DNA from 2 places in the Paenibacillus sp. FW104-T2 genome. Region 2 is predicted to be linked to the other one. Evidence: riboswitches for the same ligand, from Rfam matches in the RefSeq annotation. Region 2 holds a riboswitch; the other holds the start of a gene.

Region 1 (3,793 bases), on a different contig from region 2:
GGTCTCTTTTTGTAAATTATTTTGGAACATAGGAGCCATAGACATGATTAGTGATGCAGAATTGGATGCACTGCGCTTATCGGGTGAAAAAGTAAGAGTGGTACGGGATGGTTTGGAGTCCAACGATGTAACAGGGATTATCGTTGCATGGGATGGGGAACAGGTGCTTATCCGTCGCCAGAACAGACGTGTGGTCAAGCTGGACCGCAGCTATCGCTATCAGCTCTTTAGCGAACCGCGCCAAAGCCCGGCTGATGAATAGAGCCGCTCTGGAGACGGATGCATGGAATTACCATGGATGGTTTGGCATAATTCCGACACTCGGGAGAGAAGATAGGTACAGCGAGAATTCGTAAACTTATCAGCCGAGAGGATGTGCGGGTAGCCATGACATTGATGAATGATAAGGTACATGCCTACAAGGATCAGATTGGAGAATTAAGCGATGTATTGCCTGGCGTAGTCAAAGCGTATCACGAATTTACGGGTGAATGCTTTCAGTCAGGTGCCATTGATGCCAAAACCAAGCAGCTGATTGCCCTCGGCATCGGATTGTTTGCCAATAACGAAGTATGTACGTTTTACCACGTAGAAGAGGCACGTGCGAAGGGCGCAACCGATCAGGAGATTATGGAGACGGTTGCGGTAGCCGGAGCAGTAGGCGGCGGTCACGCGCTGTCTCAAGGCGCAATGCGTGTGCAAAAGGCATTGCACTAAGGTTTCTCCTGCAAGTGAGCTGAATAACTAGACAGCAAAACAGGCTCTGGAATGATCCAGAGCCTGTTTCTTGTCCAACTTATATTTTTCCTAGCATCTTGTTATACATAAATTGTCCAGTCACCCGGCGTGCGGTAACGTAGCGAGTGTTGAAATACGGATTTGATAATTTGGTAATGCTGACACCTTTGCTGCTGGAAGCATGAGCGAATTGTCCGCCCCCGATGTATACGCCTGTATGCGAAATGCCGCTGCCTGAAGTGTTGAAGAATACCAGATCACCTGTGCGGATATTGGCTTTGGATACCGGAGTACCCGCCTTGGCCTGCTGCTGTGAAGTACGTGGCAAATCAATGCTATATTTTTGGAAGAGATATCTCATAAATCCAGAGCAATCAAACCCGGCCAGCGTCGTGCCGCCCCACTTGTAAGGAATTCCAGTCATGTTGTTAACGACGGTGTTGATACTGCTTGCCTCAGTGCTTGCTGCACCAGATGTGAATAGAACGGCTGCGCCAAAAATAGAAATGATCAGTTTTTTCAAAATCAATGTTCTCCCTTCGATGCCTACGGAGTTAGCTAAGGGTTCGGTAGAAGGTTCCCTATATTTCCTATGTATAAGAATAATTCACCCAAAATGGTTCCCCCGTTTTCAAACATGAAACTCGGCAAATGAATAATTAAGTTTTTGTAACCTTTTGAAACTATATTGCATAAATGCGTAATTGTCAAACCTTTCTTCCTTCTGCAATGTTAACGGAATTCAAGACTTTTTGTGAAAAATAGTAGTTCTCCATGTTTATTTATGATGACAAAAACGTAATTTGTGTTTCATCAGCACAGAAATTGGACAAATAAGTAAATTGGAGTATTAGAGGAGAGCACGGTTCATTCTCATCAGGGAAAGTCAGGTCTCGACCAGATTTTATAACTTTCGGTTATCGTAGTTTTATACCAAATCATTTAATTGTTGACACATTGAATTTCACATGATATATTATTTCTTGTCGCCGCGATAGATTATCTCGGAGATATACCATATGCGGTCGTGGCGGAATTGGCAGACGCGCACGGTTCAGGTCCGTGTGGGCTAACCCCCCGTGGAGGTTCGAGTCCTCTCGACCGCATCAATTCATACATGAGGTTTCTGATCTGCTTTTTCTGGCAGATTGGGGACCTTTTTGTTTTTTAAATACATTATAGATGCTGCAGTTCATCAAATGAGAAAAACAAAATAGCTGTATGCAAGTCGAGCTTCTGTTTGGAGCGCCGGCTGAAAAAGGATATTGTTGAACAATAGGCATTTCTTCAGGTCCCATTGCCTCTTGGCAAAAAGCACCTCGAATAACCCCAGGATTTTCAAGACAAAATGTACATAAATGGGGTGAATTGTCTATGAGGAAAAAAGGGATTCGGAAATTGCCTTGGATTTTGTTATTGGCCATGCTTATCGGATGTCAGAGCTCGAAACCTAAAGAACAGGATTTGATGCGGATAAATTCCGCTAATGGTAACAATGCGAAAAAAGTCATTTTCCTGATGGTGGACTCTTTAATGTATCAGGCGATCGACCAAGGAATCAGCAAGCAGGAGCTTCCTGTCTTACAATTTCTGATCAAGAACGGGCAATATTATAAAAATCTGGTCAGTTCTTTTCCCACGATGTCCGTCACGATCGACAGCTCCTTGCTTACCGGTGCATATTCGGACCTTCACCGTGTGCCGGGTCTGACTTGGTATTCTGCGGAATACAAAAAAATGATCATGTACGGAACCGGCCCGACGGAAGTGCTCAAACAAGGAGTGCACCCGGTAGTGACCGATGCTCTAATCCATTTAAACGGGAGTCATTTGAACAGGAATTTACCTACGATCTATGAGGATCTTGCCCGGCAAGGATTAAAATCGGGTTCAATCAACGGCCTGATATACAGAGGGATGTCCGCTCAAAAGCTGTCGATACCTCAATGGATTCAAGCAGCTGCTTCTTTACCCAAAGAGATTGATGTGAAAGGGCCGGACTTAATGTCCCTGGGTGCCTTGTCTAATCCGTTTCAAGGGATTAAAGACTTGCCGGATGGTCTAACGAAGCGAATGGGGATTCATAATGAATTTGCGATTGAAGCCTTAAAATATTTAATTCAATCCAATAAATTACCGGATTTTTTGTTTGTCTATTTACCGGATTTAGACCGGGAGTTACATAAGAAAGGCCCTACGGGACTTCGTGGAGTCAAGGAGTTAGATCAGCAGCTTCAATCCGTGTTGAAAACATTCGGTTCTCCGGAAAAAGCTTTGCAAGATGCCATCCTTATCATTGCGGGTGACAGCGGAATGACTCGTATTCTGCCTGAAGATCAGAATCCGGTCATTGATCTGCCCTCTTTGCTGGGAGATGCCAAAATTATGCGTCCGGGTGATGCTGTATCGAAGGAGGCTGAACTCATCCTTGCCGTCAATGAAACGATGGCCTATATATATTCATTGAAGGTGGACCGTTCCCTTAGAGATATAGCAAACCTGCTAAAGGATGATCCACGCATTGACTTTATTTCCTGGAAAGAGAACGAGTGGAATTACGCAGTTCAGGGATCCACAGGCAAACAGCTCAGATTTAAATCAGGAGGTAACCTGACCGATTCATACAACCAATCATGGACGGTTGAACAGGATGAAGAGGTACTGGACTTAAGCACAAACAAGGTTAAACATACATTGAAATACGATGAGTATCCGGATGTCCTGAAACGCTTGTCAAGCTCGCTCCGTTCACACCAAGGTGAATTTTTGGTTGTCACGGCCAAACCGGGCTATGAATTTACCAGTGGCAATTCACCAACGCACAAGGACGGAGGAGGCCACGGATCAATTCGTAAACAGGAATCGCTTGTTCCCTTGATTATCAGCGGAACAGACCAAAAGCCTGAGTATTTACGAATCGTGGATTTAAAAGATTATTTGCTTAACCTTTTGACCAAAAAGACTCAAAGAAACCAATAGTGCATTGATAAATAAACAGCTGGAGTAGCTCGTTCAAGGTATTCAGCTCGGTCGCACCGATACGAGGCAAGAAAAG
Region 2 (3,793 bases):
CCGTTCCTTATTGCAGCAGCCATATACTTTGTATTGACATTCATTTTGTCCAAGCTGCTGGGTCGACTGGAAAGGAAGTTGAGTGCAAGTGATAGACGTTAGACAATTACACAAATCCTACGACAAAAATGAAGTACTTAAAGGCATAGATGTCTCAATTGGCAAGGGCGAGGTCGTTGTCGTGATTGGTCCTTCAGGATCAGGCAAAAGTACCTTCCTTCGCTGTCTTAACCTGTTGGAGCAGCCTACTTCAGGTGAAATTAATTTCGAAGGCGTATCGATCACGGATCCCAAACACAACATTAATGCAACGCGGGAGAAAATGGGGATGGTGTTCCAGCACTTTAATCTGTTTCCGCATAAAACCGTGGAGCAAAACATTACCATTGCCCCGATCAAAGTCAAAAAGCAGTCTGCACAGGAAGCCAAGCAGATCGCCGCAGACTTGCTTAAAACCGTGGGGCTATTGGATAAAAAAGATGCTTATCCAAGTCAGCTGTCTGGTGGGCAGAAGCAGCGGATTGCCATTGCCAGAGCGCTTGCGATGCAGCCGCATGTGATGCTGTTTGACGAGCCGACGTCTGCACTTGACCCTGAAATGGTTGGTGAAGTACTCGACGTTATGAAGCGCCTGGCTGAAGGCGGCATGACGATGGTTATTGTTACCCACGAGATGGGCTTTGCCCGTGAAGTCGGTGATCGCATCATCTTTATGGATGGCGGTGTAATTGTGGAGGAGGGAACACCAGATGAAGTATTTGGTCAACCTAAGCATCCACGTACGCGTGACTTTCTCGGTAAAGTTTTGTCATAGCCTTTGAGCATGATCCAGTCAGTGAACCGGATTAAATAGAATGAACAAAAAAACGAAATTAAACAACCTTGCTCACGTCACGTTAGCAGGGTTGTTTTTTTGTGCATGGGTAAGGATCCAGTGTCGTAAAAGTAACGTTTCTGTCATTGTTCCAGAGCTGCTTGATCGCTCTTTTTTAAGAAAAATCCTTATTTTTTAAGCATCATAATGTGTTGTTATAGACAGTTGGTAACATTTACTACGGACCCTGGTTACAAAATTGTGATATATTGTTCCTGCCGAAACTTCCTGAGGAGGAAGTGTGGAGGATGTAATGATGCAGACCGTGGAGGGGAAGATTGAAACGCACGCTGCTTGGGGTGAATTAGGGGTACATAACGCAAGACGAATGTAACAGAGACCTATAGGGTGGTTTCCTCCATCCGAATCCGACAACTAACTTCGCAGGCACAATGAGGGAGGAAGACCATGATTAAGAAGAGAACTATAGCCAAAACAGCAACAGCCCTGCTGACAGCAGCAATGCTCATTCAGGCCGTTCCAGCTCACGCTGATTCTGTTCACGTGGCCAAAGAGGGGGATACCTTCTATACCTTATCGAAACAATATGGAGTTGGACTGAACACTCTGGTTAAAGCAAACAGTGATATTTCACCTTACAACATTTATGGTGGTTTGAAAATTACGATTCCTGGAAAAGCAAACACGGCCTCAGCTGCTCCAGCAGCGAAAAGCTCGACGGGTGCTAAGACGATTACGACAGCTAGCCTTGATGTGAATGCTGATGATAAAGTCGTTCAGGCCTGGGGCAAAACGTTTGATTACAGTAAATCCATTGATGTGAAAGCAACAGCGTACTCTGCAGCCGCTTCCGAAAATGGTGGATGGGGTCCTGTTGATTACTTCGGTAATCCACTTGAACTCGGCACGATTGCAGTAGACCCTAGTGTGATCCCACTGGGTACGAAGGTTCTTGTTACAGGTCACTCCCATCCGGGGCTGCCTAAGCAGGCATTTGTGGCTACTGCCCGGGATATCGGCGGGGCGATCAAAGGGAAACGGATTGATATTTTCATTCCTGGAAGCCAGAAGTCTGTGAGCACATTTGGTTTTCAGGATGTTGAACTTTATATCTTGAAATAAGTATCAGCGCCAATAAAAGGGTGCCTTTATGACACGATTAACGTGAAATAAGGGTACCCTTTTTCTTTATTAAAACGCGCAAGATTGGTAGTTCTATAACTTGTGTGTTTGGTTTACGAAGCCGAGTATTATTTGCTTTTTGGCAATTGCAGCATTTCGTCCAAAGTCACCAGATTAAAGCCCCTGCATCGAAGTTCATCTATAATCTCCGGAAGTGCTCCAATGGTACCGGACAGATTGGAGCCCACGCCTCCGCCCGCGTGTTGAAGAATGATGGAGCCTGGCTTGACTGCAGATAGAACGTTCTGCTTCACTTGCTCTTTGCTGAGGCCTTTCCAATCGAGCGAATCCACATTCCAGTTGACGATGCTGTATTGCTGTCTTGCGGCCCATTGTAGCTGTTTCTCATTAATGTCCCCGTATGGAGGACGAATCATTTTAGGTGTATACCCGGTCAGTTTACGAATAATGTCGCCGGTATGTAGAATTTGTTTGCGAAAAGCATTCAAAGACAGCTTACTGAATTCAGGGTGGTTGTAACTGTGGTTCCCAACAATGTGACCTTCCCTAACGATCCGTCTGACGAGGTCGGGATGTTTCTCAGCCCGGTTGCCGACAATAAAAAAAGTCGCTTTTACATTATATTTCTTTAAAATATCCAATACCTGCGGAGTGAAGCGCGGATCAGGCACATCATCAAAAGTCAGTGCTACCTGTCTGGTTGAAGGTCCATTGGTCTTGAACGTATCGGCATATTTCTGCCTTAGCTGACCGAGTGTCAGTTGTTCATCCTCAGATAGATCCGGCTTTGCAGCAGGCATGCTCTCTGGAACGGGTTTGGCCAGCAGTTGTCCAGGTGAATAGCTTCCACTCATAAACATAAGGATCAACATGGAGAATGCGATGAGGCGAATACGCATGATACAGCCTCCTTTGTCAAATTGCGTTCTCTTTGGTATGCCCGCGGTGATGGTCCATTATGCATAAATGTGAGAAGTTTCATTGTCCAATTCAGTCGATAAGCTCATAATTCCACCATTACATATACACACAAAGGATGGGTGGACTAGGATGAGTACGTATGATTTGAAATCGGTTCGTTTGCAGGTCATTGAAGCTGGAGAGGATAAGATATTTTTGATCACGGGTGGGAAAGCTCATATAGGGGCTGTGGCGACCTTTTATCCCGAAAGAGAACGCGTGGTGGGAACGGCAGTCCATATTCCGGGGCATAAGGAACAGGAATTATGTGAGCGCCTTGCACGTAAGGCCGCAAATTCCCTCAAGGTGACCGTAACCGTTATTATGGGCTTTCATTTTGATGCCATTACACGTGTACAGATCGATGAGATCGTACAGACTGCGGAGAAGCTGCTGGGCGACCATTTAACCCTGGTGAATGATATAAAATAGTAGATTTTGGTTGACCCGGAATCGTGTTTTATGATTTTTTTTGGTAAAATTGAAACGGGATGAAAGTTACCACGTATGTATGATTATATACAAGGATGTAATATCGACTAGGAGGAATACCATAATGTCCATTTTCAAACGTTTGCGTGATTTAACGATGTCTAACATTAATGCCATTATTGACAAGGCAGAAGATCCAATCAAAATGACGGATCAATATATCCGTGATATGCAGGAAGATCTGGAAGATGCAGAGAAGGCTGTTGCTCAACAAATCGCGATTGAGAAAAAATTCAAGCAGCTGTTCGAGGAACAGGAAGCATTGGTGAAGAAACGTGAGGAGCAAGCTCATACCGCAGCACGTGCACAGAACATGGATCTGGCGCGCCGGGCTCTGGAAGAGAAAAAAGCTGCTGAAGTAAA

What was found. Region 2 has a riboswitch for cyclic di-AMP ahead of AC3WQ3_RS13365 (3D domain-containing protein). Riboswitches for the same ligand answer to the same signal wherever they lie in the genome.
Region 1: linked by a shared signal. The riboswitch ahead of AC3WQ3_RS19695 (NlpC/P60 family protein) and the one ahead of AC3WQ3_RS13365 (3D domain-containing protein) in region 2 are both predicted to bind cyclic di-AMP.

What each region holds. Positions count from the first base shown of each region.
Region 1 is NZ_JBYTCE010000016.1:66,130-69,922, forward strand. Features, by position in the region: gene AC3WQ3_RS19685 (hypothetical protein) at 44-262, shown strand; gene AC3WQ3_RS19690 (carboxymuconolactone decarboxylase family protein) at 388-717, shown strand; gene AC3WQ3_RS19695 (NlpC/P60 family protein) at 797-1,261, opposite strand; cyclic di-AMP (ydaO/yuaA leader) riboswitch at 1,267-1,398, opposite strand; tRNA gene AC3WQ3_RS19700 (tRNA-Leu) at 1,760-1,844, shown strand; gene AC3WQ3_RS19705 (alkaline phosphatase family protein) at 2,113-3,717, shown strand.
Region 2 is NZ_JBYTCE010000009.1:67,868-71,660, forward strand. Features, by position in the region: gene AC3WQ3_RS13355 (ABC transporter substrate-binding protein/permease) at 1-102, shown strand, start outside; gene AC3WQ3_RS13360 (amino acid ABC transporter ATP-binding protein) at 89-814, shown strand; cyclic di-AMP (ydaO/yuaA leader) riboswitch at 1,081-1,280, shown strand; gene AC3WQ3_RS13365 (3D domain-containing protein) at 1,283-1,957, shown strand; gene AC3WQ3_RS13370 (polysaccharide deacetylase family protein) at 2,086-2,877, opposite strand; gene lpdD (prenylated flavin chaperone LpdD) at 3,029-3,370, shown strand; gene AC3WQ3_RS13380 (PspA/IM30 family protein) at 3,495-3,793, shown strand, end outside.